Regions from separate parts of the Serratia sp. NFX21 genome, predicted to be linked through region 2. Evidence: predicted binding sites of a transcription regulator. Region 2 holds the regulator's gene; the other holds the start of a gene.
What was found. The regulator PhoB, encoded in region 2, activates phosphate uptake and scavenging genes when phosphate is short. The targets are predictions, from matches to a motif close to CTGTCATAAAACTGNCNNAT.
Positions count from the first base shown of each region.

Region 1: the regulator PhoB is predicted to act here: its motif matches at 9,569-9,588, upstream of ACNT1W_RS09575 (heavy metal response regulator transcription factor).

Region 1 is NZ_CP183196.1:2,003,562-2,019,963, reverse strand. Features, by position in the region: gene ecpD (fimbrial adhesin EcpD) at 1-901, opposite strand, end outside; gene ACNT1W_RS09605 (CS1-pili formation C-terminal domain-containing protein) at 891-3,371, opposite strand; gene ACNT1W_RS09600 (hypothetical protein) at 3,468-4,136, opposite strand; gene ecpA (common pilus major fimbrillin subunit EcpA) at 4,217-4,804, opposite strand; gene ACNT1W_RS09590 (LuxR C-terminal-related transcriptional regulator) at 5,240-5,869, opposite strand; gene ACNT1W_RS09585 (winged helix-turn-helix domain-containing protein) at 6,028-6,867, opposite strand; gene ACNT1W_RS09580 (heavy metal sensor histidine kinase) at 7,412-8,836, opposite strand; gene ACNT1W_RS09575 (heavy metal response regulator transcription factor) at 8,833-9,504, opposite strand; gene ACNT1W_RS09570 (hypothetical protein) at 9,645-10,271, shown strand; gene ACNT1W_RS09565 (cytochrome b/b6 domain-containing protein) at 10,286-10,891, shown strand; gene ACNT1W_RS09560 (molybdopterin-dependent oxidoreductase) at 10,884-11,651, shown strand; gene ACNT1W_RS09555 (hypothetical protein) at 11,776-12,261, shown strand; gene ygbI (DNA-binding transcriptional repressor YgbI) at 12,477-13,241, opposite strand; gene ltnD (L-threonate dehydrogenase) at 13,523-14,437, shown strand; gene otnK (3-oxo-tetronate kinase) at 14,437-15,699, shown strand; gene otnC (3-oxo-tetronate 4-phosphate decarboxylase) at 15,696-16,328, shown strand; gene ACNT1W_RS09530 (HPr family phosphocarrier protein) at 16,332-16,402, shown strand, end outside.
Region 2 is NZ_CP183196.1:1,524,015-1,540,416, forward strand. Features, by position in the region: gene sbcC (exonuclease subunit SbcC) at 1-3,085, opposite strand, end outside; gene sbcD (exonuclease subunit SbcD) at 3,082-4,314, opposite strand; gene phoB (phosphate response regulator transcription factor PhoB) at 4,516-5,205, shown strand; gene phoR (phosphate regulon sensor histidine kinase PhoR) at 5,230-6,546, shown strand; gene ACNT1W_RS07200 (PstS family phosphate ABC transporter substrate-binding protein) at 6,563-7,501, shown strand; gene ACNT1W_RS07205 (cobalamin-independent methionine synthase II family protein) at 7,710-8,816, shown strand; gene brnQ (branched-chain amino acid transport system II carrier protein) at 9,264-10,583, shown strand; gene proY (proline-specific permease ProY) at 10,655-12,061, shown strand; gene ACNT1W_RS07220 (hypothetical protein) at 12,284-12,547, opposite strand; gene ACNT1W_RS07225 (mechanosensitive ion channel family protein) at 12,679-13,944, opposite strand; gene malZ (maltodextrin glucosidase) at 14,194-16,017, shown strand; gene ggt (gamma-glutamyltransferase) at 16,083-16,402, opposite strand, start outside.

The sequences.
Region 1 (16,402 bases), 480 kb from region 2:
TATTGCCATCCAGGCTGAACTGCAAATCGGCGGCGTTGGTCGCCGACGTTAACGCCGCATGGTTGATCGCCGGGAACACGTGAATCGAGGTATTGCTGACGCTGCCGTCGGTCCGCAGATCGTAACTGACCATTTTACAGGTGATGCCAGAGCGTGAACCGATAGTCTGGTTTTTACAGTCGGCATTGCCCTCACCGATGATCGGTACGCCATCACTGTTAACAAACACTTCCGACACCGCGTTGGTGTTGATAAAACGCAGATGCGCCGCCTTGCTGTGGGTTACGGTGCGTTTATACCAGCTACCTCTGCTCTGATCCTGACAGCGCCCCCCGCTACTGGCATCGTAGACATCCGCGGTTTGGCAGGCATTAATCTGCATGCTGAATGCGCTGCCTGGGGCCATTTGCTGCAAGTATTGATAGAAACTCGGCGACATCATGCCGTGCATCCATTTAGCCCCACCCGAAGTCACCACCGCACCGTAAAAGCCTTTCTCGTCGGTAGCCTGCGGCAAAATCAGGCTGGTATCCATATTGCAGCCGCCATACCAGTTAATGCAGCGCAGCCCGAGAAACGGGTTCTTGATCGGCGTATTTTCCAGCCACATGTCAAAACGATTGTTGGCTGACAGGCCGGTATTGTAGCCGTTATCCACATAGCCGAGGCTTTGTTGATAGATGGTGCCGGAGCCGCCGTATTTTAGCCCAGTCCACTTATTGGCGCCGGTCATGCGCGGATCCAGCCCACCGGCCGGCGTAACAAAAAAGTTGTCATCGGCGTTATTCTCGACAAACACGAACTTCATCGTCGCGGCATCCGGCCAGTTGGTGACGCTCACCGCCGCGCGCAGCGGCAAGGTAACCCACAGCATCAGCAGCAGCGTAAACTTAGCCTTCATTGATCGTCTCTCCTGTCTGCAGGTTACCCGCGTAGGTTTGCAGTCCGCTACAAATCACGTCGCCGACCCATATCGCCCCCTGTGCCTTACTCAGGTCCAGACTCACTTCACAGCTCTGGTTACCCCTGTAGGTGAAGTCGATCACCGGGAACTTCTTATCGACGTCCATAATGAATTCGCCTTTTTCATCGGTGCGGGTGCGGCCGATATGGTTTTTGATATAGGCGTTGGCCAGCAGTGTGCCGTCTTCCGCCTTGATGCGGCCAAATACCGTCACCATCTGTTTAATTTCCGGCGTGATCACCGCCACATTGCCCGGATACAGCGTTAACTTGCTCTTGCGCCTGGTGACGATATCGAAGCTTTCCGCCGAGTTTTTATTGTTCATCAACTCAACTTCGTACTGGCCGTACGGCGACAACGGCACATAGTTTTTATTGCCGGTCAGCTTGACCGTCCGGCCATCAACCCGGGCGGTCAGCATGCCGTCATTTCCAATGCCGGTGTTAAAGATGATGCCCGCATTGCCCTCATTTCTGCCGCTGGCCGCAATATCACGCCCCTGCCAGCCGACGCTGCCGCTGGCGGTCAGGCTGGTGTTAACATAACCGTCGGCAGAGCTGCTGACGTTGACCGTACCGGCGGAATATTTGGTGTCAAAGCGCGCATAGGCCCCTCCGTTCATACTGTTGTCGCCCTTGGTGTCACCGGAGATCGCCCGTGACAGGTTGGCACCCAGGGTGCGAATGGGGCCGTCTTGAATGTCTTTACGCGCGGCCAGGTTGGCCGTGGTATAGCCGTTCTGATTTGAAACCCCGGCGCTGAGCCAGTTGCCCATTGGCAGTGAGAAATCGAGTGCGATGTATTTACCGGTATTCGAACTGTAGCCACCGTTGTTGTAGCGCTGTACGCCGGCACGCACGCCAAGCGTGCCAAAACGACCGGTGAAAATATTTTGGTAATAATCAGCGTTGTAATAGTGACTGCCATTCTTTTTATCGTCGTTATAACTGAGGCTTAAACTCCCCAACGGTGACCAAAGCGCGCCAAAATTCATCGTGCCGCCGATGGCGCGGTTATGCGCATCGTTTTGCAGCAGTTTGTCGCCGATCACCGTTTTTTCCTGATTGACCCACAGGCTGCTGAAACCGCCGGGCAGCGCGGCACTGACGCTGTTGACCAGGCTCCAGGAATGGTCAGATGCCACCATGTTCTGCACGTTGAACTGAATCGACTGACTGAGTGGCACGCTGATACGGCTTTCACCCACCGCGTTGCTGTCAAACGAGTAACCGGACAGCGCCCAGTTCAGCGTCCGCAAGTTACCGGTGGCCGACGCGCCGATCAGGTAAGAATCCTTGGCCTGCCGCTGGCGTTGATCATCACCGCGCCAGTCATCCATGCGGATCATGCCACCCCAAAATTGCCAGGCCAGCGGCGCATTGGCACCGCGGTTGGGGCTGAACAGCTTGTTCACCCGCTGCATGCGTTTATCCACCACTCGACCGTTGACCACCACCTCAACCTCAACGTCATATATGCCGTAAGGCAAGTTGCCGGTATCCACCTCATGGTTGCCCATGGCAAAGTTCTGCACACTCAACAGTCGTCCCTCGCGCGACAGATGCACTTCCCCCGCAGAGGGGAAGAACGCCACGATCGGCGTCAGCGATTGGCTGTTATCAAATACGGTGGAGTTGGCGCGGTTACCATAAGACAGACCATAGATCTTGCTGGAGTTGATGGTAGTGACCGGCCCCAGCGACTGTAGGTTCCAGCTGTCCAGCATGCCGGCGGCAAAGCGACGGCCGGCAAAGTCACGTTCGTACATTGCCTTATACAGCGTGGCATTCTCATCGCCGCTGCCGATGCCATAAACGGAACCGTTAACTTCCACATGATGCTCACGCAGGGCAGTGACGCTGTTGAGCGACAGGTAGCTGGAGGTATTACCCTCGCTGGCCCGGGTGCGGTTATCATAAACCCCGAGGTTATAATCCAGCGTACTGCTGACGGCATCCACGCTGGAAACGCCGATGTCGCTGGAGCGAGCACGCAGCAGGGTCCCCATCGCCGCCTCCTTCACCACCAGCTGCAAATTAAGCTGGCGGAAATCCAGCGCCAGCCAGGCGTCATCCGTCAGTGCAATGCGCTGTTGCTGGTCAAACTTAGCCTCCTGCAACGCCTGCAATTGCCTGATGGTCTCTGCGGTCAGCGGCGTGCCATCGTCCCCGTCTTCCAGCGTGATCTGGCGGATTTTCAGCCGATCGTTATCCAGATATAAAAAAGCGTGCCCAATGCGGCTGTCATCTTTTACACCGCTGTTTTTTTCAAAGTGCAGCAGCAGTGGAATACTCATGCCTTCGCGCAGCGCCAGGCTGAAGGTCTGCGGGATCAACACACCGTCAATTTGGGTCAGCCCGGCAGCGATCGCCGTCTGCCCCGGTAGCAACACCGCAGGGATCGCCATCACCCCGCCGGCCAGCAGCGTTTTCAACAGCACAGCCTTCACATGCCACTCCTTGCTTTAATGTGGTGCATTCCGTTTCATTGCAGACAAGCTGCTCTATTTCACCGGGATAAACTGGTCGCCATGCCATAACGCCACGCGACCTTTCTTGTCGTTGACGTCTACTTTGCTGAACCCCCGCGCCTTGCCCGGCATCACGAAATAGTTTTCCTTGCAGTCATGGCCGTCTTTCTTGTTACGACAGTTGCCGTAGGCCACCACCTTGAAAGTGGCGTTGCCGGTGTTTTTGATCTGGCCGGCGGCAAACTGGTAATTGAATTGATCCTGCCGGGGTGCCACCACCAAAATGGTGCCGATTCGTGCAGAGGTGGTCGCGACGGCATTGCGCTTGGCCGAGTTTTGCCCCACGTCGCTCAGTGCCTGATCGAACCAGACGATGCGGTAGTAGCGCTCCTGGCCATCAGTTGGCCCTTTGTAATAAAAGCGAATCACATCGCTGGCGTTGGCCGGCAATATCAGGCTGGCCGGTGATAGCAACATTTCGTCTTTACTGCCCATCGGCACCACCGCACCCGATTCCAGCGGGCTGGAGATACGCTCGATTTTGATGTTCACCAGGCGACCACTGTCGGTGGTGTTCTTGATTTCTTTACTCAGACGCGCGCTATCGCTGTGCATGAACGAACTGATCTCACCGACATCAAGCGCGAAAACAGGGTAAGACAGCGATAACAGCAGGAGGGCGGCGAGAGAGAAAGGTTTCATGACGGTATTCCAGTAGCGTTCTTCAGTAGCGGTGAATAACAGGGGGTTACCCCCCTGTTTTACAGCGGTCACTCAGGGGATTAGGCGGTCCAGGTGGCGTTGAACTCAACGCTCACATCACCGCTCCAGATCCCTTCCGGCAAGGTGCTAAAATCAGTCACTGCGGTGGTGCCGTCAGAGGTGGCGCCAATGATGGTGAAGGTGAACTGGTCTTGTGCACTGGTACGAACGGCCTTGTTATAGGCGTTAGACAGCGCGCTCAGGTTGCCACCCAGAATGCCGGCAGAGGTATCAATCATGGTGGTCTCAGCGGTTTTCTCTACGGCCTCGCCGTTGTAGTTCACACCCACGTTCAGGGTAGAACCAGAGGTGTCGAGCTGAGTCAGGGTGTTGGAAACCAGTTTGGAAGTCAGTTTGAATGCGGTAGCGGTGGCATCCCCTTCCACAGTCACGTCAAACAGACCTTTCTGGCTGTTAAAGCCCTTGATGCCTTCCGCGTAGTTGAAGGACAGGCTGCCGATTGGGGTAACAACCAGTTTGCTGGTGGTGTCTTTCTTTGCGGTAGCAGACCAGGTGGCCAACGCCTGAGCGGTGACGTCGGCGGCTTGTGCAGTGCTAACCGCAGCGAAGGCTGAAATAATGGCCAGTGCCAGTGTAATTTTCTTCATGGTAAAACTCCCTTCAACTTTAAATATGATTGTGCGTCCATTAGCGTGACCTGCTTTAGCCAGTCTGCTTGACGAGAAGGAGAGTAACCGCTTCAAATCAAAAAAGAACCATTAACTACCAACACATAAATATTTAGATTTTAATTCCACAATTAACGTTTACTCAACCAGATTTAAGCTTTAAAACCCAGAGCATGCCCACAGCAAGAACAAAATCCCTATTATTTTCCATGCCAATAAAACGGCCAAAACAGCATATGAAATGCTCAATTACGCCAGGCGTAAATGCGGCCATTTGAATTATTTTTGTAGGATATTTAAATTGATCTAAATCAATTCTGGCGAAATGGTAAGTGGCGAGAAAAATAAGCGATCTGAGGAGGTTTTATTAAGCCGCCGATCTGACTGGTAACAAGACGGACCGACGGTTGATTTTCAGGCAGGATGCTGAATGCGGAAGGCCAGAATCAGACGCATAAACCCTGCCTGATTAAGACCAAGTTTGCGCATGATATTCAACTTATGGGTACTCACCGTTTTGTAACTGCGATGGGTGACACGGGCGATGCGCCGCGGATCGCTGTCGGTAATCATCATCGCCAGTATAAGCCATTCGCTGCGTGAAAGAGGCTCCACGGGCTGGGTCAGCGCCGCCTGAATACCCGGGCTGCGAAACCCCACTCCCGTGTCGGCAACGGCAACGGCTTCGAGCAGACAATCCAGCGGATCGCCTTTTGCCACCAGGGATAAATGCGTCTCTGCCGCCAGCATCGCCAGTATGCTGGCGTTAGTCACTTCAGTAAATATGATCAGCGGTGTCTTCGGCCAGAAATCATTAATCGTCAGAATGAAGCGTAATACATCATACAAATTCTCACTTTCATTATACAACTCCATAATGAGGATTTGTTTCTCATTCTCCTTCAGCACAGCCTCTATTTCTCTGATGCTGTAGACAAATTGGTAGCGCGTTGGCTCGGGTTCAATAAGTGCCCGTAATCCTTTTCTTACCCAGGGATTGGGTTCAAAAAAGAGAATAGCCTCTTTGAAAGGAATATTCGTCATAATCTATTACCGTAATTTAGGTATAAAAATAGCGATTGAGGCGGAAATGCTGCATTAGTAGCCAAAAGGCAAAGCTTAAGTTATTAATATCAAGGTGATAATATTGGCGGCATATTCCTTTCCCCCGGGGTGGTGTTCATCCTGACACCGAGTAATGATTAATTGATAATTGCTGCTTTGTCGCTTTCAAGACCAGAACAAATTTCGACCCTGTGCTCACGCAAAATGCGACAACGCAGGAAAAATAGCCGGGAAATACCGGAAATGTAGGAGCGCACCTGGTTACTACGCACCACCAACAAGAACTCGTCGCCGCTGCACTCTGCCGTCTGCGGGGCGGCATAGGCCAGAATGTCACGACTCAGGCCGGCACTGACGGCAACCGCAGCGCCGGGCATCGACATGAAAACCTTACAGCTGTTGGCCTTACCCAAATAAATCTCCTGCCGGGAAACCGAGCCGGTGAGGTAGCAGCTAATCGCCACCACCAGCATAATCACCCCCAGTGCGACGATGCTGGCTATCGTCCACCAACGTCGGGAATAGCCGGCATACACTGTCCCGACGCTCCCCGGCTTCCCGGCCGATGATGCTATTTCCGGTTGAACAGAGGCATGCGGAATAACAGACGTTTCTTCGTCGGTGAAGCTGTTTTCCGGCCCGTCACAGTGTTCAACTATTATTTCATAGCGCAGCATAAAACCGACCTTGGGTACGGTGGCGATCACCTCTTCCTCAATGCCCAGGTTTTTAATTACCCGACGTAGCTTGCTCACGCACTGGTTAAGATTATTGTTACCAGAAACCATGCCATAATCGTCCCAAACCTTCTTGAATATCACTTCCCGGCCAACTGCCTCACCATGATGGGTAATCAATAGCAGCAGTAGTCGTTTTGAAGGATTGGAAATAGAGATGGGGTCATCAGAGAGCTCCGTTAGGCTCAGGGTGCCCGTATCCACATCAAAAATGATGTGATCGTTTAATCTATATTTCATTTTTTAGAGGTCACTCTAGTGATTATTTATCGCCGTCGTTAAATGTTAATAAAATATTAAGCAATATTTAATCAGGTTAATCAGTAATTCCAGTCTCCAATCGCAATGAAAATCAATTAACGCCACAGAATGGATGTTTCTCGCCTTACTGTTTTCGATATAAGATTTTTCTCATAAACCATAACCAAAGATTATACAAACATCACAATCATTGATATATTTATATGTAAAAGTTCTTAAAGTTAGTTTTTTGTTTTGTAAATTATCTCCTTTAAGCTAAAAATCCTTCCTGCTCATTTAATGCAAGCATTTTTAATGAAAAAATAATAATGCATAATTTTTGATGACACTATATTTAACCAAAAATCAAAGGGTAAAGCGTAAAATAGACGCAATTTACGGCAGGATTAATCTTTTGATTCGGGGGTTATAGAGACAATAACGGTGAAAATGAAAGTAAATGGTTACGAATACATTTGCGCCAATAATACCCTGCGTCACTATATTAGTGATGCAAAGATTAGTCTCAAACGGCGGGATTAAATTAATCTGCGGCGGGAAATATCAGGCTAAAGGTGATCCGGGCGGAGTTATTCCCTCCGGAGCAGTGGGCACGAGTGACACCGCCGTGCAGCGTCATGATTGCGCGGACGATCGCCAATCCCAGCCCGCTGGCATGGCTGCCGGAACTGCGGGCAGCATCCGCGCGGTAGAAACGGTCAAACAACTTATCAAGATGGGCTGGAGCAATAGCCGGCCCCTGATTAACCACCTGTACAACCACTTCCCCAGTCTGCTGAGTGAGGGTCTGGAGTAATATCTGGCTGTTCTCATCGGCATAACGCACCGCATTGGCCACCAGATTGCTCAGTGCACGTTGGAACAACATGGCATCCGCCAGCAATTGCCCTCTGCCTGCGCAAACCAGCGTAATACCGCGCTCTTCCGCCAGCCCTTCAAAATAATCCGCCACCCGTTGCAGCTCTTGCGCCATATCAAGGCGACTGACGTTCAGCACCGCTTGCCCTTCGCCGGCACGCGCCAGAAACAGAATATTTTCTACCATGCGCGAAATGCGTTCCAGTTCATCCATGTTGTTCGACAACAGGGTTTCATACTCCTCCACGCTGCGTGACTGATACAGCGCCACCTGACATTGCCCCATTAACGCGCCCACCGGAGTGCGGATCTCGTGCGCCAGATCGGCGGAAAACTGCGTCAGCCGTTGATAGCCTTCGTTCAGGCGATCGAGCATGGCATTAAACGAACGAGTCAGTTGCTGCAATTCCTTCGGCGCCCCCTGCTCGCTCAGGCGAGTCGACAGCGTATTCGGTGTGATCACCGCCGCCTGCGCTGCCATGCGCCATAATGGCTGTAAGCCACGGCGCATCACCCAATAACCCAGCAATGCGATCAGCACAAACGCCACTATCACCGCGGCGACAATTCGCCAAAGATAACGCGCCAGCATCTTCTGTTCATTGAACATCACATGGGCCGCCGAGATCTGCAGCAGGTTGCCGTCCTCCAGTCTGACCAGCGCCGAGACGGCTCGCAATGGCACGCCTTGCGCCGTCTGCCCGCTCTGTACCGCACTCAACCGCTGCGGCGTGCCAACCGGCGTCGGGATCATCGGCGGCAGGCTCAGCCTGGCCGGGTTAACGTTGATTAACGGCTTTTGCCCAGATTGCTGAAAAATCAGCACGTCCTGCTCGTTCCCCAGCATATTTTCAAACAGGCCGGTGTTCGCCATCAGCCGCTCGAGGGGAAAACGCCGGCTCAGTAAATTACGGTAATACTCCACCCGGCCGGTGACCTGCAAATCGCTGCGGAGGGTCATCTCCTGACGCATTGCGTCGTACAGGTACCATCCCGCACCGCTGACGACCAACGCCGCCACCAGCGCAAACAGCATAGCGCTGCGCAGCGTCAACGACAGCGCACGCCAACGCTGGACCAGAGCCTTCATGAACGCGGCTCGCAAACGTAGCCGATACCGCGCACGCTGTGGATCAGCTTGACGTCAAAGGGCCGATCAATCTTGGCACGCAACCGCTTGATCGCCACATCCACCACGTTGGTATCGCTGTCAAAGTTCATGTCCCAGACCTGCGAGGCGATCATGGTGCGTGACAACACTTCCCCTTCACGACGCACCAACAGATGCAACAACATGAACTCTTTGTTGGTCAGCGGGATCACCTGCTCCTGCCGTACCGCTTTGCGGCGCAGAACGTCGAGCTGCAGATCGGCAATGGCATAGTGGTCGGCCTCACGTACCGTGCCGCGCCGCAATAAGGTGCGCAATCGCAACACCAGTTCAGTGAAGGAAAAAGGTTTGATCAAATAATCATCTGCCCCCAGCTCCAGGCCATGAATACGATCCTGCACCCCGTCGCGGGCGGTCAGAAACAGGATCGGCACATCGCTTTTCTTGCGCAGTACCTCAATGATCTGCCAGCCATCCAGCCCTGGCAGCATCACGTCGAGCACAATGGCGTCGTAAGCATCCTCAAGCGCCCGAAACAGGCCGTCGGTGCCGTTACGCGCCAAATCGACGCTGTATCCGGCCTCGCCCAGCCCTTTCTTCAGGTAATCACCCGTACTGATGTCGTCTTCAACTACCAATATCCGCATTGTCGCCACCTCATTACACCTGCGGAAATACTAGCAGCTTCGGCAGACATGCTTGATGACATTAATGTCATTAAACCGACATGGTGCTGTCCCTGTTGTTCAACCATGCTTAACCGGCAACCTAAACAGAGGAGAACATTATGATTACCCGTCATCGTTTTGCCGGTTTACTGCTGTCCACCCTGATGCTGTGCAGCGGAGCCGCCGCTGCGGCTCAAACGCCAGGGAAAGTTATTGCTCCACTGCGCGGCACTATCAGTCAGGTGACCGACAGCAGCCTGCAAATTACCGACCGTAAAGGGGAAACGCTCAATGTGAAACTCAACGACCAGACGAAGGTGCTGAGCGTTTCAAAAGGCACGCTGGACGACATTAAACCGGACAGCTTTATCGGCACCGCCGCGGTCCCCCAAGCGGACGGCAGCCTGAAAGCGCTGGAAGTCCACGTGTTCGCCGCCAGCCTGCGCGGCACCGGAGAGGGCCATTCAGCCTGGGAATCTGCCGACGGCAAGGTGGATACCATGACCAACGGCACCGTCGGTAAACTGGTTAACTCCAACGGCCGCACTCTGACCGTGACCTACGGCAACCAGCAGAAAACCGTTAACGTGCCGGAAGATGTGCCGATCGTGACTCTTGATCACGGCGATCGCAGCCTGCTCAAACCCGGTGCGCACATCGTGTTGTTCTCCGCCACTGACGATAAGGGCGAACGCGTCGCCACCCGTATTTCTGCCGGCAAAGACGGCACCGTTCCGCCGATGTAACTCGGGAGTCGATGATGAAAACCAACGCGCCACGGCCGGTGCACCGCTGGCCGGTACGCATTACCCATTGGATTAACCTGTTTGCCATGGTCTGCATGTTCATGAGCGGCTGGGAAATCTACAACGCCTCACCGCTGTTCGGCTTTCGCTTCCCGCCGCAGGTCACGCTCGGCGGTTGGCTGGGGGGCGCGATTGGTTGGCATCTGGCGGTCATGTGGCTGCTGGCAGGCAACGCGCTGTGCTATTTCCTGTGGAGCCTGTTCAGCGGCCATTTCCGGCAGGATCTGCTGCCGCTCACCGCCGGTACGTTAAGACGCGATATCTGGCAGGCATTAACGCTGCGGCTAAAACATCAGCACGGCCGTTATAACGCCATTCAAAAGCTAATGTATCTCGGGGTACTGATTCTCGGGTTGTTGCTGGTGCTCTCCGGGCTGGCAATCTGGAAACCGGTGCAGCTACAAGGGTTGGTAAGCCTGTTTGGCGGTTTTGATATCGCGCGTTATGTGCACTTTTTCGCTATGTCCGGCATTGGTTTATTTGTGGTGATCCACCTGCTGATGGTGATGATCGTGCCGCGCACGCTGTGGGCAATGATTACGGGTGGCAAGCATGAATGATAAAAAACAGCGCCCCGCGGCACCGACGCTGGAGCCGGCGCAAAAGAAACAATTGGTCAATCTGCAGCGCCGCCTGATGTTGCGTTCCGGCCTGACGCTGGGCGGCATCGCCATGCTGAGCGGCTGCAACCTGCAGGACGGCGATCAGGTCGATAAAGTATTGTGGGCAATGTCACGCTGGAACGATCGGGTGCAGGCCTGGCTGTTCAGTGGCCAGAAGCTGGCACAAACCTATCGCCCGGACCAAATCACCAATCCCTTCCCGTTTAACGCGTTTTACCCCGAGTACAACGTGCCGGAAGTGGATTTGGCCAGCTATCAACTGGAAGTCTCCGGCAAGGTAGAGAGAAAAGCGCCCTGGACGCTGGAACAGCTGCAGCGCCTGCCGCAGCAAAGCCAGATCACCCGCTTGATCTGTATCGAAGGCTGGAGCGCCATCGGCCAATGGGGCGGCGTGCCGCTGCGTAACTTCCTGCAGCACGTCGGGGCGGATCTGAACGCGCGCTATGTTGGCTTCAAATGCGCGGACCGCTATTACTCCAGCATCGACATGGCCACCGCGCTGCATCCACAGACCATTCTGGCGCTGGATTTCGGCGGCAAGGCGCTGCCAGCGGATTACGGCTACCCGCTAAGGCTGCGGGTACCCACCAAGTTGGGGTTCAAGAACGCCAAACATATCGCCGCTATTTTTGTCAGCGATACCAACCCCGGCGGCTACTGGGAAGATCAGGGTTATAACTGGTTCAGCGGAATTTAGTTTTCTGCGCAGCGCTGCGCAGGATCCCCGCGGACGGCTGGCACAGATATCCCGTCGCTGCTAATAATTCACCATTAACAAGGAAGATAACTATTGGAAAAGTAATAATAAAAAGGATTTTATCATGGAGATTGATGCTACGGAGCGCTATACGCTACGGGCGGGTGAATTCAGATATCAGATAACAGTAAGCAAAAGTGACGAAAAAACTGCAGAATATTATCTGGATTTCAAAAAGATCACTCAAGAAATGCGAGCATGGTTTGCGCATGTTTATACCGACCCAGACTTTTTAGATAACGCTTATGCCATAGAGTTTTATGATATCAAAGCACTAAGTCTTGCCACCAGACAAGGACGCTCCGCATTCGATACCTATACCCCCATGGGGTATACATTTTCTGAACGTGAGCGCCTGTTCGTCGATGGGATAGGTAAAACTATTATCGACTTCGTTACCCAATATCAGGCAAAGCTCGTTTTTAGCGTACCTTTAAGACCCGCCCTGGCCAAAATCTATGATTCACTATTGAAAAAACATGCTCGAAGAGTACAGTATTTATACAAAATGGAATTCATAAAGGACGGTTTATATGTCATCGAAATCTAACGTCTTGGATCAATCACAGGAGCAAAGCTCGAATTTTTTGAGTATTAAAGAACAGCGCTTGCAGGCCTTACAAGCTTTCCATGATGCCTGGTGGGAACAAAGATGCCAGGAGTGGCGTGAACGAGGTTGCCTCGGTACGCCAGGGCGGGTCATCAGCCGCTACCGTTCCAACGAAACGTCATAATCCCCATTTGGGGGTTTTCTGTTTTAGCCAATCACTCTCCGGTCGTCATCAGCGTAATATCCGCCTGCTGGATAGCCTCGCGCGCGGCGGCGGGCAGGTTGTCATCGGTAATAATCGCGTCAAATGCCGTTATCGGCAGTGCCAGATAAGTGGCAACTTTACCGTATTTAGAGGTATCGCTGAGTAGAATGCAGCGGCGGCTGGCATCCACAATGGCTTTCTTCACCATCACCTTGTCTTCGTTCGGCGTCGACAGCCCACGCATGCCCCATGACGAAGCGGAAATAAACGCCAGATCGATAAACAGCCCGCGCAATGCCTGCGCTGCCGCTTCCCCCACGCAGGAGCGATTCTCACGGCAGACGGTGCCGCCGGTGTGAATGATTTTGCACTGGCTGTGTTCAATCAGGTAACCCGCAATCACGAAATCATTGGTGACCACCGTCAGGTCATCGCGATCGCTAATGTGCCTGGCCAGCGCCAGCGTCGTGGTACCCGCATCCAGATAGATACAGCTGTCAGCGGGGATCTGCCGGGCAGCCAACTGACCGATGGCCGCTTTCTGCTGGCTGTACATCCCTTCCTTGTCCTGATGCGAAGGCTCAATCGCCACCCGTTCTGCCGACTGCACGCCACCCGATACCGCCAGTACCGCGCCCTGCTCCTCGAGCTTTTGCAGATCGCGGCGAATGGTCATGTGCGACACCCCCAGCCGTTCGGTCAACTCAGCAATGCTGACCACCCCGCGTTCTGATACCAGCGCTAAAATTTGTTGATGGCGTTCTACAGGTATCACGGTTCCCTCTCTTTACCGCAGTGATAATAATTGTGATTTTACGTCAATTTTCGTTCGGTGAAAGCCTGCTGTTTTCAGGCCGTGAAGTCGCTCATGTTATCGGTTATTTTATTTTAATTTTTTAAAACAAATAGATAGAGAAAAATTTATATTATTGACAGATGTGAACCTTATTCATCCACTGTTAATAATTGTGACAACGATCGCTGATGACGCACGACAAAGCGCTTATATTTAACACAACAAAACAAATTATCACTAAAATTAACAAGAGGTGCGCTATGACACAGCCAGCGGATTTTGCAGTTTGCATCGTAGGATTAGGTTCAATGGGCATGGGAGCGGCGAAGTCGTGCATTAATGCCGGACTGACTACTTACGGTGTCGATCTTAACCCGCAGGCGCTGGCCACCTTGCAACAGGCCGGAGCAAAACAGGCGGCTACCCGCGCAGACGACTTTGCAGCCGAACTCGATGCCTTGTTGCTGCTGGTGGTCAACGCCATGCAGGTGAAACAAATCCTGTTTGGTGACAACGGCCTGGCCGCGAAGCTGAAGCCAAATACGCCGGTGATGGTGTCTTCCACCATTTCCGCGGCCGATGCCAAACAGATCGAACAGCAGTTACTGGCCCTGGGTCTGAACATGTTGGACGCCCCGGTTTCCGGTGGTGCCGCCAAGGCTGCCGAGGGCCAGATGACGGTGATGGCCTCCGGTGCCGAATCCACTTTCCGGCAGTTGCAACCTGTGCTGGACGCCATTGCCGGCAAGGTCTATCGCATTGGCGAAGAGATTGGCCTGGGGGCTACGGTGAAAATCATCCATCAACTGCTGGCCGGGGTACATATCGCCGCCGGGGCCGAGGCCATGGCGCTGGCCGCCCGCGCCGGCATCCCGCTGGACGTTATGTACGATGTCGTCACCCACGCCGCCGGTAACTCATGGATGTTCGAGAACCGCATGCGCCACGTGGTCGACGGTGACTATGCACCTAAATCGGCGGTTGATATCTTCGTGAAGGATCTGGGGTTGGTGGCGGATACTGCCAAAGCGCTGCATTTCCCACTGCCGCTGGCCTCAACCGCCTTCAATATGTTCACCGCCGCCAGTAATGCCGGTTTCGGTAAAGAGGACGACAGTGCGGTGATCAAGATCTTCGCCGGTATCGACCTGCCGCAAAAGAAGGAGAACGCATAATGCTGCTCGGCGTCATTGCAGATGATTTTACCGGAGCCACCGATATTGCCAGCTTTCTGGTAGAAAACGGCCTGCCGACGGTGCAGTTGAACGGCGTGCCGCGGGATGACCTGCCGGTCGAAGCGCAGGCGGTGGTTATCAGCCTGAAGTCACGCTCCTGCCCTGTGGCGCAGGCCATTGAGCAGTCGTTGCAGGCGTTGGCCTGGCTACAGCGCCAGGGTTGCCGGCAATTTTACTTCAAATATTGTTCGACCTTCGACAGCACCGCGCAGGGCAATATCGGCCCGGTGACCGACGCCCTGCTTGATGCGTTGGGCGAAAGCCAGACGGTGATTTCACCCGCGTTGCCAGTTAACGGCCGCACCGTATATCAGGGCTATCTGTTCGTGGCGGATCAGTTGCTGGCAGAGTCCGGCATGCGCCACCATCCGGTAACGCCAATGACCGACAGTAACCTGCTGCGGCTGATGGAAGCACAGGCTCAGGGACGCTGTGGGCTGGTGAACGCCGCAGAAATGGATCGCGGTGCCGGGGCGGTGGCTGAAAAACTACGGCAATTGGCACTGCAGGGCATGCGTTACGCCGTGCTCGATACGCTGAATGAACAGCACTTGCTGACCCAGGGTGCGGCGCTGAAAGATATGAAGCTGGTGACCGGTGGCTCCGGCCTGGCGATTGGCCTGGCACGCCAATGGGCGCAACCGGGGCAAGGCAGCCCACAGGCCGCAGGAGCGCCGCAAGGAGCAAAAGCCGTGGTGTTGTCCGGTTCCTGTTCCACTATGACTAATCAACAGGTGGCACGTTACCGTCAACAGGCGGCCGCTATGGCGGTCGACGTGGCGCGGTGCCTGAATGATGCCGAGCGCACGGCCTATATCACCGAGCTGGTCGACTGGGTGCAACAGCAGGCGAATGCCCCGCTGGCCCCTCTGCTGTACGCCACCGCAGAGCCGGAAAAACTGCAGCAGGTGCAACAGCAGTACGGTATGGCCGCCGCCAGCCAGGCGGTGGAGTCGCTGTTCGCCGGGGTGGTCAAACAGCTCCAGCAGCGGGGTTTCAGCCGCTTTATCGTCGCCGGTGGCGAAACCTCTGGCGTGGTAACGCAGGCTCTGGGTATTCGCGGTTTCCACATTGGCCCCTGTATTTCTCCCGGCGTGCCCTGGGTGCGTGCCATCGATCAGTCTATTTCACTGGCCCTGAAATCGGGCAATTTTGGTGACGAGAACTTTTTCGCCCGGGCGCAAACGGAGTTCCCCCTATGACACTGACCACCGAACAACAGGCGCGTGAAGAAATGGTACGTCTTGGGGCCTCGTTCTTTCAGCGTGGCTACGCCACCGGGTCTGCCGGTAATCTTTCGCTGTTATTGGCGGACGGCACGCTACTGGCCACTCCCACCGGCTCCTGTCTGGGTGAACTGCAGGCCGATCGGTTGTCGAAAGTCAGCCTGAGCGGCGAATGGTTGTCCGGGGATAAACCGTCAAAAGAGATCAGTTTCCACCGCGCGCTGTATCTGAACAACCCGGAATGCAAAGCGGTGGTGCACCTGCACTGTACCTATCTCACCGCCCTGTCCTGCCTGCAGGGGTTGGACGTGGAGAATGCCATCAAACCCTTCACCCCTTATGTGGTGATGCGCGTCGGTAAGGTGCCGGTGGTGCCTTACTATCGTCCCGGTGATTTGCGACTGGCGGAGGATCTGGCCAAGCTGGCACCGACGCACCGTGCTTTTTTGCTGGCCAATCACGGCCCGGTGGTTACAGGTAAGAGCCTGCGTGCCGCGGCGGACAACACCGAAGAGATGGAGGATGCGGCGAAGCTGATTTTCACCCTCGGCGAACGCCCGATTCGTTATTTGACCGATGATGAGATTGCCGAGCTACGGAGCTGAATCATGCCAAAATTTGCTGCCAATTTATCGATGATGTTTACCGAACTGCCGTTTCTGGAGCGATTCGAGGCTGC
Region 2 (16,402 bases):
GGGTTTCTGCATCCAGCGTGCCAAAGCCTTCGTCGAGGAACAGCGAGTCGATACTGGTCTTGTGGCTGACCAGGTCAGACAGTGCCAGTGCCAGCGCCAGGCTCACCAGGAAGCTTTCACCGCCGGACAGGGTGCGGGTATCGCGCAGCGCGTCCGCCTGCCAGGTATCCACTACCTGTAGCTCCAGCGCATCGCTGGTTTTTCGTTGCAACAAATAGCGCCCGTGCAGCCGTCCCAACTGGTTATTGGCCAGATACACCAGGTGATCGAGCGTCAGCCCCTGGGCAAACTTACGGAATTTATCCCCTTCTTTGGAGCCGATAAGCTGATTGAGATAGCTCCAGTCGTCGTACTGGCTCTGGCTCTGGCTGATTTGCTCAAACAGCGACTGCTGATTGATGCGGCGGGCAGTGTCGCTTTCTAATTGATTGCGCACTTCGCCCTGGCGTAGCTGCAAGGTTTTTAACTGCTGCGCCAGCGCTGCCAGACTCTGGCTCAGGGCATGGGGATCGGTCTGATGCTCATCCAGCCCTTCGGGACGCTGTTGCAACTGCTGTTTCAGGCTGTCAACGGCCTGTGCCAGCAGGGCGCTGGCTTCAACCTGGCGCTGTTGCAGCTGCTCTTTGCGCTGTTGCAGCTGTCGGCGCTGGTCGTCATCCAACAGCGCGGCGCTGAAGGCGGTTTCATCGCTGAATTCACTGGCGGCCAACGCCTGTAGCCACACTTGTTCCGCCTGTTGCAGCCGCTCGGTCTGTTGCAGCAGTTGCTGTTGTAACCCGGCCAACTGGCCGCTCAGTCGATCGCGTTGCTCTTGTGCCTTCTGCCACTGTTCGGCCGCCTGCTGGCTGGCCTGCTCGCAGGCCGTCTGGCGGGCGCGTAACTGTTCGCGCACCTGGGTGATTTGCTGTTCACCAAACAGAGCCAGACGCTGCGAACGTTGCTCGCCAAGGACTCGTTCGCCGTCCTGCCACTGTTGCTGCAGCCGCTGCTGTTGCAACTGGGCCTCTGCGTGGCCTTTCTCCAGCAGGATGTAACGCTCGTCCAGCCGGACTTTCTCTTGGTGCGCCTGCTGCTGTTGCGTTTGCAGTGCGGCCAGTTGGTCTTTGGCCTGCTGCACGGCGTGCGATGCCTGTTCGTGTTGCAACAGGGCGGCCTGACCCTGACGTTCTTCGTTGTCGCAGGCGTTCAGCCATTGGCTCAGGCGGTCGGCGTCTTGCAGGGTAAAGTCAAATGCCAGCGGTGTACTGAGGGTTTGCCACTGCTGCAGGTGAGTAGCCAACTGTTGCTCGTCTTGCGTGATGAGCTGCTGTTGGCGCTGTTGCTGTTCTTTCAGGCTTTCGCAACGGGTGCGCAGTTCGGTGCCCTGAGTATACAAAGCTTCGGTTGTGGCGCGCATCTGGGCCAGGCGCAATGCGGTTTCAGAAGGTTTTACCGCCTGATACTGCTCAATGGCCGGGTGGCTGCAGGAGCCACACAGCGGACAGGGTTCACCGGTTTGCAGGCGGGCGCGCTCGGCTTCCAGGCTGACGATGCGCTGTTCCAGCTCGAGGGCTTTCTCCACGTCTGTCTGGTGGGCTTTTTGCTGTTTATACTGCTGCCGCGTCTCTTCGAGCTGTTTTTCATGTTCGCCGAGTTGCGTCTGGCGGGCGGCAAACTCCTGGCGCTGCTGCTCCAGCCGCTCGCTGACCTGGCTAAACAGGGAAGACAGGGTAAATAACTGCTGGCGTACCGGGCGCAGCTCGGCCAGTTCGGTCTGGCGCTGGCGCAGTACCATCAGGGGCGACTGGGCTTCCAGCGTATTTTGTTGTTGCTGTTGCGCCGTCAGCGCGGCGGTGAGGCCGTTAAGTTTTTCCTGATGCTGCCCGGCCTGTGCGGTCAACTGGCTTCGCTGAACCTCGAGTTGTTCCAGCGCTGTTTTTTGCTGGGCATACTGCAGTGCGGCGCTATCGCACGCCTGTTGCAGCTCGGCCTGCGTTTTCTGTAACTGGGCAATCTGGTGATCGAGCGGGACGACTTGCTCGTCGATCAGCCGCTGTTGCGCCTGCTGGTGTTCAACATGCGCCTGCAGTTGCGCACGGGCCTGCTCCACCGCCTGTTGCAACGGCGCCATCTGGGCTAGCTGTTGCTCTTGCTGTTGCGTTAATTGGCTTATCTGCTGTTGCAGCGCCTGCTGATCGTTGCGGCAGCGGTTACGTTCATTCAGCAACGGCCGCAGTTTTTCTGCCGGCTCGCTGCGCGCCAACTGCTGCAGTTGCGGTGCGGCCGCCGCCTGTTCTTGTTGTGCCGCGTTCAGTTGACGTTGGTATTCCTGTTGTTTTTGTTGTGTTTGTTGCCACTGCTGCAACCAGTTCAGCGCCTGCTGCTGCTGGTGGGCCTGTTCGCCAAGGGTATTTTCCTGCGTTCCCAGCTCAATTAATTGGTTTTCAAGCTGCTGACGCTGTTCGTCATTGAGCAGTTCAATGCCGCTGGCGCGTTGATGCAGCGCATCCAAATCGGCCCTGGCCTGCTTATGCTGTTCGAAAACTCGCTCGGAAAGCTGGCCGTAGATCTCGGTGCCGGTCAGTTCTTCCAGCAGTTCGGCACGATCGTTGGCATCGGCATTGAGGAAGGCGGCGAACTGCCCCTGGGATAACATCATCGATTTGGTGAAGCGGCCGAAGTCCAACCCGGTGATCGCGGCGGTCATATCTAGCTTGTCGCGTACCTTGTCCGCCAGAATTTTTCCGTCTTCACGCAGCGCCAGCTCCACTTTAGGTGCCTGCAGGTTGCCGTCCGGGGCATTTTTGGCGCGGCGCTGGCTCCAGAAGGCGCGATAGCCGACCCCTTTAACTTCAAATTCGACCTCCGCCAGCGATTCGGCGGTGTGGCGTGTCATCAGCTCGTTCTGGCTCGGCGTGACGTTAAGGCGCGGCGTCTGGTGGTACAGCGCCAGACAGATGGCGTCCAGCAGGGTGGTTTTGCCTGCCCCGGTAGGCCCGGTGATGGCGAATAACCCATTGCTGGCAAAAGGCTCGGCGGTAAAATCGATCTTCCATTCACCCTGCAGGGAGTTAAGGTTTTTTAATCTCAGGCTGAGGATTTTCATTGGCTCGGCTCCTGGTCGTTGTGCCGCACGGACTCGACCACCTGCTGGAACATTTGGTTCATTCGTTGCCGACGTTCTTCGGCCATTTCAGGCTCCTGCGCCAGCCGCCGTTCGAACACCTCGTTGACGCTCAGTTCATTGAGCGTTTCCTTGTCCTGCTGTTCAATGGCCTGGCGCCGCTGTTCTTTGCTGCGGCGCAACAGCACCACTTCTACCGGCAGTTGATCGGCCAGTAACTGGATGCGGCGCTGAATGTCGCTAAGGTAGTCCTGTGTTGCCACTTCAATGTCCAGCCACACCGGTAGTTCACCCTGATAATCGGCGAACTGCTGCAATTGTTGTTCGATCTGCGCCAAATCACCCTTGATAAGCTGCATCGGTTGGAAGCTGGGGATCTCCAGCGCAGTGACCTGTTGCAGAGCGCCCGCGCTGAAATCCACCATAAACACGCTTTTGGCTTTGCCCAACTCGTCAAAACTGAGTGGGATCGGCGAGCCGCTGTAGCGAATATGTTCGGATTTGGCGACGTTCTGCGCGCGGTGTATATGCCCCAGCGCGATGTAGTCGGCCGGCGGGAAGGCCTGGGCCGGGAAGGCGTCCAGCGTGCCAATGTAGATATCGCGCACCGAATCGGAGGTGGTGACGCCCACGGTGGTCAGGTGGCCGGTGGCAACAATCGGCAGTGGCAAGCCCAGCGCATCGCGACGCGCGCAGGCCGCTTGGTACAGCCTTTGATAATGGTCGGCGATAGCCTCTTGCAGCGCCTGCTGTTTTTGCACTCCGGAGTCGCCGGCTCGGCTGGTGAGCAGATCGCGTGGGCGCAGGAAAGGGATGGCACAAAGTACCGCACCCGGCTGACCATCGCGCTGATTCAGCACCAGAATTTGCTGTTCGGTTTCGCTCTGTGCGTTGGCAATCACGGTGGTATTCAGGCAGGAAAGCAATTCACGCGATTCATTCAAGGTTGCCACGGAGTCGTGGTTACCGCCCAGCACCACCAACTGGCAGCCGGTGCGCTGCAGATCCACCACGAATCGGTTATACAGCTCACGGGCATAACTTGGCGGCGAGCCGGTATCGAACAGGTCCCCGGCGACGATCAGCGCATCCACCTGCTGTTGTTCGATCTGTTCGATCAGCCAGCGCAGAAAAGCCTGATGTTCGGCGGCGCGGCTCTTGGTGAAAAAATACTGGCCAAGATGCCAGTCAGAGGTGTGGATCAGGCGCATGACACTCCCGGGGCGATAGAGTAATGGCAGGGATTATAAAGGGAATATGATGTTTCTGTATTATTAGAAATAATCGCTATGCTTACTGCCTATGACACCCGGTTTATTTCATGGCTATTTATTTCATAAATCTGTCACAAAACTGACGCATAATGGCGCCCGCAATCAACTGTGATCGCTAACACATTGGCAGGATTGACGATGGCAAGACGCATACTGGTGGTGGAAGACGAAGCGCCGATCCGTGAGATGGTGTGCTTTGTGTTGGAACAGAATGGTTACCAACCGTTGGAAGCTGAGGATTATGACAGCGCAGTGACGCGCCTGTCTGAGCCGTTCCCTGATTTAGTGTTGCTCGACTGGATGTTACCCGGAGGTTCCGGCATTCAGTTTATTAAACATATGAAGCGTGAAGCGATGACCCGCGATATTCCGGTGATGATGCTGACCGCACGCGGTGAAGAAGAAGACCGTGTCCGTGGGCTGGAGGTCGGGGCGGATGATTACATCACCAAACCCTTCTCGCCGAAGGAGCTGGTGGCGCGCATCAAGGCGGTAATGCGCCGTATTTCACCGATGGCGGTGGAAGAAGTGATTGAAATGCAAGGGCTGAGCCTGGATCCTTCTTCACACCGGGTGATGGCCAACGAGCAGGCGCTGGATATGGGGCCGACAGAGTTCAAATTGCTGCACTTCTTTATGACTCATCCAGAGCGTGTTTATAGCCGCGAACAGTTGCTTAATCACGTCTGGGGCACTAACGTTTATGTGGAAGACCGCACCGTTGACGTGCATATCCGTCGGCTCCGTAAGGCGTTAGAGACCAGTGGTCATGACAAAATGGTTCAAACCGTTCGGGGCACCGGCTACCGATTCTCAACGCGCTACTGATCGCGACGCGCTGGAGAATATGCCGTGCTAGAACGTCTATCCTGGAAGAGGCTGGCCCTGGAGCTGGCCCTTTTCTGCTTGCCTGCCTTGCTGCTGGGGCTGATTTTCGGTTATCTGCCCTGGTTGCTGCTGGCCTCCGTGCTGGCGGCGCTGGTATGGAATTTCTACAACCAACTCAAACTTTCCCACTGGCTGTGGGTTGATCGCAGCATGACGCCGCCCCCTGGGCGCTGGAGCTGGGAACCGCTGTTTTACGGCCTTTATCAGATGCAGCAGCGTAATCGCCGTCGGCGGCGTGAACTGGCGCTGTTGATCAAACGCTTCCGCAGCGGCGCGGAATCGCTGCCCGATGCGGTGGTGATGACTACCGTCGAAGGCAATATCTTTTGGTGTAACGGTTTGGCGCAGCATCTGCTGGGTTTCCGCTGGCCGGAAGACAATGGTCAGCACATCCTTAACCTGCTGCGTTACCCGGAGTTCAGCCACTATCTGCAACAGCAGGAGTTCACCCGGCCGTTGACGCTGCAGTTGAACAATGAGCACTACGTCGAATTCCGCGTGATGCCTTATTCCGAAGGGCAATTACTGATGGTGGCGCGTGACGTCACCCAAATGCGCCAGCTGGAAGGCGCGCGACGCAACTTCTTCGCCAACGTCAGCCACGAGCTGCGTACCCCGCTCACGGTGTTGCAGGGCTACCTGGAGATGATGAGCGACGAAGAGCTGGATGGTTCGCTGCGCGGCAAAGCGCTGGGCACCATGCAAGAGCAGACCCGGCGTATGGATGGGCTGGTCAAACAGCTGCTGACGCTGTCGCGGATTGAGGCGGCGCCTAACGTCGAGATGAACGAACGGGTCGATATCCCACTGATGTTGCGAGTGTTGCAACGCGAAGCGCAGTCGTTGAGCGGCGGCAACCATGAGATTAGCTTCCGGGTGAACGAACAGCTCAAGGTGTTCGGCAACGACGACCAACTGCGCAGTGCGGTATCAAACCTGGTGTACAACGCCGTCAATCACACGCCAAAGGGCACCAATATTGAAGTGAGCTGGCAACAGACGCCCAACGGTGCGCAGTTCCAGGTCAGTGATAATGGGCCGGGTATCGCCGCCGAGCATATTCCGCGCCTGACCGAACGTTTCTATCGCGTCGACAAGGCCCGTTCACGCCAGACCGGCGGCAGTGGGCTGGGGCTGGCGATCGTCAAGCATGCGCTCAGCCACCATGACGCGCGGCTGGAGATCCTCAGTGAGCAGGGGATTGGCACCCGATTCATCTTTACCTTGCCTAACCGGTTGATTGTACCCGCAGCTTTGTCAGAGAATGCGGTGAAAAATTAACGCGCGAGAGGCTGGTATGATCCGAATGACCCGAGGGCTGTTGCTTTGCCTGGCGCTGCTGGTGAGCCGTGGCGCGTTAGCGCAGCCGGACGGCATGCTGTCCGGCAACCTGTCGAGCGTCGGTTCCGATACGCTGGCGAATCTGATGGCGCTGTGGGCGCAGGACTTCAGCCAGCATTACCCTAACGTTAATTTGCAGATCCAGGCCGCGGGCTCCTCAACTGCGCCGACCGCTTTGGCTGCGGGGGCCGCGCAACTGGGGCCGATGAGCCGACCGATGAAGGCGGCGGAAGTGTCGGCATTCGAACACCGCTATGGCTATGCGCCGCTGGCAGTGCCGGTCGCCGTCGATGCGCTGGTGGTGCTGGTACATCAGGACAACCCGCTGCGCGGTCTTAATCTGCAGCAGCTTGACCGAATTTTCTCCGCTACCCTGCGCTGTGGCGAAAATCAGCCGGTGACGCGCTGGGGTGAACTGGGGTTGAACGGCGATTGGCAGCAGCGTGCGCTGCAACGCTTTGGGCGTAACTCGGCATCCGGCACCTACGGCTATTTCAAACTGCGTGCGCTGTGTGGCGGTGACTTTATGCCACGGGTCAATGAACTGCCCGGTTCTGCCTCGGTGGTGCAGGCGGTGGCCGGTTCGCTGAACAGTATCGGTTACGCCAGCATTGGTTTTCGCGCCAGCGGCGTGCGGCTGTTGCCCCTGGCCGAGTCCGGCGAAAACTATGTCACCCCCAACGATGCCAACGTGCGCAACGGTAGCTACCCGCTGTCGCGCTATCTGTATATTTACATTAACAAAGCGCCCAACCAGCCGTTGGAGCCGCTGACCGCCGCATTTCTCGATCGCGTCCTGTCCGACACCGGACAAAACCTGGTGAACCATGACGGCTATCTGCCGCTGCCTTCTGCTACTTTGCAGAAAACCCGCCGGGCGTTGGGTCTGCAATAAATTTCCCTCGGGGCGTTGATTCGCCCTCAACATGAATTTCTCTCACTACCGATGAAAATTCTTCTATTGCTGCCCGGCAGTGGGTATGACAGCATGCCCCCTATCTTTTTTAGACGTCTGGATGTCCATAATAACCTGGCGTAATAATTCAAACTGTCAATTACTGAGGTAAAGGCCCGATCTTTTACCTGCTACCGGGAGTCATAATATGTGCGATTGCAACCACGCTTTTCACGCTGACGTTGTCGGCAGTCTGTTGCGCCCTGCAGCGCTGAAAACCGCTCGCCAACAGTTTCAGCAAGGCGATATTGACGCAACTGAGCTGCGGGCGGTTGAGGATCAGCAGATCCGTCTGGCGGTGGCCAAACAGCAAGAGCTCGGCCTGGCGGTGGTGACTGACGGCGAATTCCGCCGGGCGTGGTGGCACTTTGATTTTCTGGAAGGGCTGGACGGCGTGGAAGGCTATGACGCGGAGCAGGGGATCCAGTTCAACGGCGTGCAAACCCGGGCGCGCAGCATCAAGGTGGTCGGCAAGTTGGGGTTTAACCCGCAGCATCCGATGCTGGCAGATTTCCGCTTCCTGAAGGCGATTGCCGGTGATACGGTGCCGAAAATGACCATTCCAAGCCCGAGCGTGCTGCACTTTCGCGGTGGGCGCAAGGCCATCGACAGTCAGGTCTACCCGGATCTGAACGCCTATTTCGACGATCTGGCCCAAACCTATCGCGATGCGATCAAGGCATTTTATGATGCCGGTTGCCGCTATCTGCAGCTGGATGACACCGTCTGGGCCTATCTGTGTTCAGACGAACAACGCCGGCAGATCCGCGAGCGCGGAGAGGATCCGGATCGCCTGGCGCGTATTTATGCCGATGTGTTGAATGCCGCGATCGCCGACAGGCCGGACGATCTGACCATTGGGTTGCACGTTTGCCGCGGCAACTTCCGTTCCACCTGGATCTCCGAAGGCGGCTATGAGCCGGTGGCGGAGATCCTGTTCGGTCAGGTGAATATCGACGCTTTCTTCCTGGAGTATGACAATGAACGGTCCGGCGGGTTTGAGCCGCTGCGTTTTATCAAACCAGGTAAACAGCAGGTGGTGCTGGGGCTGATCACCACCAAAAACGGTGAACTGGAGAATCCTGAACAGGTGAAACAGCGTCTTGAGGAGGCCGCGCAGTTTGTCGACCACAGCCAACTTTGCCTCAGTACCCAGTGCGGTTTTGCCTCGACCGAAGAGGGCAACAGCCTGAGTGAATCACAGCAGTGGAATAAACTGCAAAGCGTGGTGAATATCGCCCGGCAGGTTTGGTAACGGCGAAAAACTCGTTCAGACTGCGCGAAAACTGGCTGTTTATTGGCGTTTTCGCGCGGTCATTAGCCAAAGCCTTCACGTTTTGTGAATCTGTCGCTTAAAAATTATACAAATCATGTATTGTATATTTATTGATAGCCACTATGATCGACTGGCCCCGAAAGATTATCTGGTCTATAACTCTGCTTTTTGTCATGCGTCTTGCCTTTCAACGCTATAAACGTTTAACTTAGCCCCCGTTGTCGGACTAAACCTCCATTTATAACTCCTAAAACTCTGCCCATCATCATGAGTGGTCACTTTCGAATAAGGACAAAACGCCGGACGTTATGCGTTTTCTGCTCTTATTTGGTCTCGCGATGAAATGGCAAGCCGGCAACCGGGTGGGGCATAACGCCACCACGTATCGGACACTTTTTTTCATTTGAACAGGCAACACGACATCGTATGAGTCATCGTTTAACGTCAAAAGATATTATTGCACTGGGTTTTATGACCTTTGCCTTATTCGTCGGCGCCGGGAATATCATTTTCCCGCCGATGGTCGGTTTACAGTCCGGTGAACACGTCTGGACTGCAGCTATCGGCTTCCTGATCACTGCCGTCGGTCTACCGGTGATGACGGTGATCGCGTTGGCTCGTGTCGGTGGCGGCATTGACGCCCTGAGCACGCCAATTGGTCGTCGCGCCGGCCTGCTGCTGGCGACCGTCTGCTATCTGGCCGTCGGCCCACTATTCGCCACCCCGCGCACCGCGACCGTCTCCTTCGAAGTGGGCATTGCACCGCTGACCGGTGACGGTGCCATGCCGCTGTTTATTTACAGCCTGGTGTATTTCGCACTGGTGATCGGCATCTCTCTGTATCCGGGCCGCTTGCTCGATACCGTCGGCCACGTACTGGCACCGCTGAAAATTGTTGCGCTGGGCGCATTGGGTATTGCCGCGCTGGCTTGGCCTGCAGGCACGCCAATTCCTGCCACCGAGGTCTATCAGAACGTTCCATTCTCTACCGGCTTCGTTAACGGCTATCTGACCATGGATACGCTGGGCGCGCTGGTCTTCGGCATCGTCATCGTTAACGCTGCGCGTTCCCGCGGCGTGAAGGATGCCAAATTGCTGACGCGTTACACCATTCTGGCGGGCCTGATCGCCGGTGTCGGTTTGACGCTGGTTTACCTGAGCCTGTTCAAGCTGGGTTCCGGCAGTGGTGTGCTGGTACCGGACGCTACCAACGGCGCGGTGATCTTGCATGCTTACGTACAGAACACCTTCGGTGGGTTGGGCAGCTTCTTCCTGGCCGCGCTGATCTTTATCGCCTGTATGGTGACTGCGGTTGGCCTGACCTGCGCCTGCGCCGAGTTCTTTGCCCAATACCTGCCGTTCTCTTACAAGACGCTGGTGTTCATTTTGGGTCTGTTCTCGATGCTGGTTTCCAACCTGGGCCTGAGCCATCTGATCCAGATCTCTATCCCGGTGCTGACCGCGATTTATCCGCCGTGTATCGTGCTGGTGGTGCTGAGTTTCACTCAGCGCTGGTGGAACAGCGCGCCGCGTATCATCGCGCCGGTGATGTTAGTCAGCCTGTTGTTTGGTATCCTTGACGCGGTGAAAGCGTCCACCTTCCAGCACTTCCTGCCGGAGTGGACCAATCATCTGCCATTGGCGGATCAAGGGTTGGCATGGTTGCCGCCGTCGCTGCTGATGCTGGTGCTGGTCGCAATTTATGACCGGGTTTGTTCGCGCTCCGAAGTGACCGCGCACTCTTAATTCCCCGGCTAAATTTTGGGCCACGGACTTGTCCGTGGCTTTTTTACGTTTAAAAAACACGGGTTATCTTCATGCAACAACAGTCACCCGCCGCTCCTGCGGCCAATAAGCTGAAACGCGGTCTCAGTACGCGTCACATTCGCTTTATGGCTCTTGGCTCGGCTATCGGCACCGGTCTGTTCTACGGTTCGGCGGACGCCATTAAAATGGCCGGCCCGAGCGTTTTGCTGGCCTACCTGATTGGCGGTATTGTCGCCTTTATCATCATGCGCGCGCTGGGCGAGATGTCGGTCAACAACCCGCAGGCCAGTTCGTTTTCACGCTACGCGCAGGACTACCTTGGCCCGATGGCCGGCTATATCACCGGCTGGACCTACTGTTTTGAAATCCTGATTGTCGCGATTGCCGACGTGACGGCGTTCGGTATCTATATGGGGATTTGGTTCCCAGAGGTGCCGCATTGGATTTGGGTGCTGAGCGTGGTGCTGGTAATTGGCGCCATCAACCTGATGAGCGTGAAGGTGTTCGGTGAGCTGGAGTTTTGGTTCTCATTCTTCAAAGTGGCCACCATCATCATCATGATTGCTGCCGGTATCGGCATCATCATCTGGGGGATTGGCAACGGCGGGCAGCCGACCGGTATCCATAATCTGTGGTCTAACGGCGGCTTCTTCAGTAACGGGTTTATCGGCATGATCCTGTCGCTGCAGTTGGTGATGTTTGCCTACGGCGGCATCGAAATTATCGGTATCACCGCCGGTGAAGCGAAAGATCCGAAAAGCTCGATTCCCAAGGCCATTAACTCGGTGCCGTGGCGTATTCTGGTGTTTTATGTCGGTACACTGTTCGTCATCATGTCGATCTACCCGTGGAACCAGGTGGGCACCAATGGCAGCCCGTTCGTGCTGACCTTCCAGCACATGGGGATTACCGTGGCGGCAGGTATCCTTAACTTTGTGGTGATCACCGCATCATTGTCTGCGATTAACAGCGACGTGTTTGGCGTTGGCCGCATGCTGCACGGCATGGCTGAACAGGGCCACGCGCCGAAGATATTCAGCAAGGTCTCCAAACGCGGTATTCCGTGGGTCACGGTGGTGGTGATGATGCTGGCGCTGCTGCTGGCGGTGTATCTCAACTACATCATGCCGGAAAACGTGTTCCTGGTGATTGCCTCCCTGGCGACCTTCGCCACCGTGTGGGTGTGGATCATGATCCTGTTCTCGCAGATTGCCTTCCGTCGCAGCCTGAGCAAAGAGCAGGTGAAAAACCTGGCCTTCCCGCTGCGCGGCGGCGTGTTCACCTCGGTAGTGGCGATCATCTTCCTGGTGTTTATCATCGGTCTGATTGGCTACTTCCCAACCACCCGCGTATCGCTGTACGCCGGTCTGGTCTGGGTGGTGGTACTGCTGGCGGGCTACTACTTCAAGCTCAACCACCAGAAGAAGCTGGCGGTGCTGGCGCAGCAGCAGGATTGAAAATGAAAACACCGGCCATGCGCCGTAATGCTTGTAAGTTAAGGTGATCTTGTTCTCTCTCCTTTGGGAGAGGGTTAGGGTGAGGGGATACAAACCAACGCGAAAGCCCCTCACCCCGGCCCTCTCCCTCGGGAGAGGGGGACGCCCACTTAAACAATGTCATACATTCTTATTCAGAATTTTGCTTAACTAACCGGCATTACGGCTATGCGCCGGTGTTTTTTAACGTTTTTCCTCTGGCTCATCGTCACCGGAGGAGCGAGCTTCGATGCGCAGGCTGCTGTCGTTCAGCCGTTCTTCCTTCCCTTCTCCTGCTGCGCGCGCCAGCACTTCGCGAATATCCTGCATATTGCTGCTCAGGGCGCTCAGCGCCGGCTGCAAGGTCCGACTCATACGGCTTTCGTCCAGCGAAGCGCTGTGAAGACAGCCAATAAACAGCAGCGTGGCCAGCAGGGTAAACAGCCGGTGGCGTAATGATTTCAGCAATCCTCTTTTCCTTCTGCGGGCGATAATCAACGCATTAACGCGGTTTTTATGCCGAAAGAGAAGCGGACCGAGACATCCGTTGTCCATAGGTTGAGAGTCATTACCGGCAGAAACAGTTACGTCAACCTGCGTCAGGAAAGGTCGGGCGCCTGGCGCATTTGGCTGAGCATGCTGCGCATATCGTTGCCGGTTGGCGTTTGATGTACCCGCAGGTCGAATTCGTTAATCACCGCCAGAATATGGTCGAAGATATCCGATTGAATGCTTTCGTATTCCGCCCAGACCGTGGTGTTGGTGAAGGCGTAAATCTCCAGCGGCAGGCCCTCCGGCGTTGGCGCTAATTGGCGCACCATCAGCGTCATATTCTGATGAATATTCGGGTGGGCGCGCAGGTACGCCACCAGATAAGCGCGCAGCGTGCCAAGGTTGGTCAGGCGGCGGCCGTTGAGGGGGGAACTGAGATCTACGGCAATCTGCTGGTTATGTTGGCTTAACTCCTGCGTTTTATCGTTCAGATAGCGTTGCAGCAGCGGGTTGCGGTTCAGCCTCTGCTGTTCCTCATCCGACAAAAAATGCACGCTGGTGGTGTCGATATTGATGCTGCGCTTGATGCGACGCCCGCCGGATTCCGACATGGATCGCCAGTTTTTAAAAGAGTCGGAGATCAGCGCGTAGGTCGGGATGGTGGTGACGGTATTATCCCAGTTGCGCACTTTTACCGTGGTCAGGCCGATGTCGGTGACTGCACCGTCTGCGCCGTATTTCGGCATCTCCAGCCAGTCGCCGATGCTAAGCATATCGTTGGCGGAAAGCTGAATGCCAGCCACCAAACCGAGGATCGGGTCTTTGAACACTAACATCAGCACCGCGGTCATCGCCCCCAGGCCGCTGAGCAGCAGCAAGGGTGACTTACCCATCAGCAAGGAGACGATCATGATGCCAATCAGGATGGCGGCTACCAGCTTCAGCCCCTGGAAAATGCCACGCAGCGGCAACTGGTTTGAAATTGGGCTTTGGCGCAGCATCGCCAACAGCGTATCCAACAGGGAAAACAGCGACAGCAGGGCGAAGCCCATGATCCACACCTGGGCGGCGGTGACGATAACCGCCTGCGTCTGACCACCGGCGTGCAGCCACAGCACCGCCTGCAGATTAATGATCACCCCCTGCAATAACAACGCCATACGCTGGAACAGCTTGTATTGGGTGATTGCCTGTTGCCATACGCGTTGCGATTGCTGGCCACGGCGCTGGACAGCCTTCAGTACCACGCGATGCAGCACCAGATGGATCACCACCGAAATCAGGACGATCAGCCCCAGCACCATCAGCAGAGACATCACCCCGCTAAATTCCAGCCCGAACTTCTCCAGCCACAGGGTTATCTGTTGTTGCATTGCCGCTCCTTTAAAAAATGTGCAAAAAATATCCAATAGACTCAAAACACGTTAGCCTAATGGCTGCGGGCCACAATGTGCGTCTTTTTACCCTTTTTTACATAGGCTTGCTGCTGACCGACTATCTCCACCCCCCGGCTCCTCCCCGAGTTTACCGGCCAAAGAGGAGGGGGACTGGCACTCAACGTGGCATTGTTCGTGGCATTGAATAACGTCGTCGATTTCGTTTTGTACAGCAGGAGGAAAGTCATGCTTAACGCCTGGCATCAACCGGTCCCGCCCTTTGTGGTGAAGAAGGGGCAACGTCTTGATATCACGCTGTGGTTACAGGGTGATGATGTGCCCGAACGGGTGTTTTTACGCGCCGAGCCGGATAATGAAGAATGGTTGCTGACGATGAAAGTGCAGCATATTGACGGGCTGCATCGCTATCAGGCCAGTTTGACGCTCAATGAGGGTGAGCCAACCCGTCGTTACTGCTTCAAGCTGGTTTGGGCCGCCAGTCAGCAATGGTTCGGCCCCCAGGGTTGGTCGCTGACGCCGCCGGGGCAACTGGCGCAGTTTGCTGTCGACGTGCCCGACCGCAGCCCGGCCTGGGTGGCGGATCAGGTTTTCTATCAAATTTTCCCCGATCGCTTCTCCAGTAGCGGGGGGGAACACGGCATTCAGAGCGGCAGCTATCGTCATCATGCGGCCGGTTGTGATGTTGTGCGTCAGGATTGGCACCATCCGTTGGAAGACCGGCATGCCGCGTCCACCTTCTACGGTGGCGATCTGGATGGCATCAGCAAAAAACTCACTTATTTACAGCATCTTGGCGTGACGGCGCTGTATCTGAATCCGATTTTCACTGCGCCCAGCGTACATAAATACGATACCGAAGATTATTACCAGGTCGATCCCTATCTCGGCGGCAACGCCGCCCTGCAGCGTTTGCGAGTGAGTACTCACAAGGTGGGGATGAAACTGGTGCTGGACGGGGTGTTTAACCATACCGGCGATTCGCATCCGTGGTTTGACCGCCACCAGCAAGGGGATAACGGCGCTTGCCATCACCCCGATTCACCTTACCGTGGCTGGTTCAATTTCTACCCCGATGGCCGCGCGCTCGACTGGAAAGGGAATGCCAGCCTGCCGAAACTTAACTTCGCTGAACCGCAGGTAGCGGAAGCGATTTATCGCGGTGACGCCAGTGTGGTGCGCCATTGGTTGCGGCCGCCGTACAACATCGACGGTTGGCGGCTGGATGTGGTGCACATGCTGGGTGAGAACGGGGGCGCTACCGGCAATTTGCAGCATCTGGCGGGCATTTATCAGGCGGTTAAACAGGAAAACCCGCAGGCCTACGTGCTGGGCGAGCATTTTGGCGACGCGCGTCGCTGGCTGCATGCCGGCGTGGAAGATGCGGCAATGAATTACATGGGCTTTGCCCTGCCGGTGCGGGGGTTCCTCGCCGGGCTGGACGTGGCGCACCACCCGGTGCAGCTGGATGCGGCGGACTGCGCCCAGTGGATGGACGGTTATCGGGCCGGGCTGCCGCATGGCCGTCAGTTGATTCAGTTCAACCAGCTCGACAGCCATGACACTGCACGTTTTCTGACGCTATTACAGGGCAATCAGGCGCGGATGCGCATGGCGGCGGTGTGGCTGATGAGCTGGATAGGCGTACCCTGCCTATATTATGGCGACGAGATTGGTCTGGATGGGGCCAACGACCCGTTCTGCCGCAAGCCTTTTCCGTGGGATGAAAGCCAGTGGGATCAGAACCTGTTGGCCCTGTACCAGCGCATGGCGGCGCTGCGCAAACAGAGCCTGGCGCTGCGCCGCGGCGGTTGTCAGGTGCTGCATGCCGCCGCTGAAACGCTGGTGTTTGTGCGTATTTACCAACAGGAACAGGTGTTGGTGGCGTTACAGCGTGACGGTAACGGCAGCGTGACCCTGCCACACAGCCCGTTGCTGGCCGCAGGCCAATGGCAACGGCTGGAAGGGGACGGCGAGTTGAATGACACGCAAAACGCGATCTCGCTGCAACTGGGTGAGGAGTCCGTGACTCTGTGGCGACGAGTCGGTTAGTTCTGTAAAGGGGCCAGTATACCGGCCCCTTTATGGGTTAGTGGGTGTTCGGATGGCCAGTCAGATCAATAACCTACGGCGGAGCCGGCCGGGCGACGAACGTCATTGGCGCCGTACAGGTAGCCTTCGCGCACTCTGCCGGAAACCGCGGAGTCATTGCCGGAGTTGGCCGGGCTGACGCCTGCGGCGCCTGGCAGGCCGACCAGAATCAGTTCGGCGGCGCCCCATGGCGTTTGCTCAACCATCTTGTAACCCATGCCGCCGAGAATTTTCAGCGTATCGGCAGAAACTCCGCGCTGTTCGTAGTAAACCTCATCCGGTAACCACTGATGGTGGATACGCGGTGCATCTACGGCCTCCTGCGGTGCCATACCGTGGTCGATCA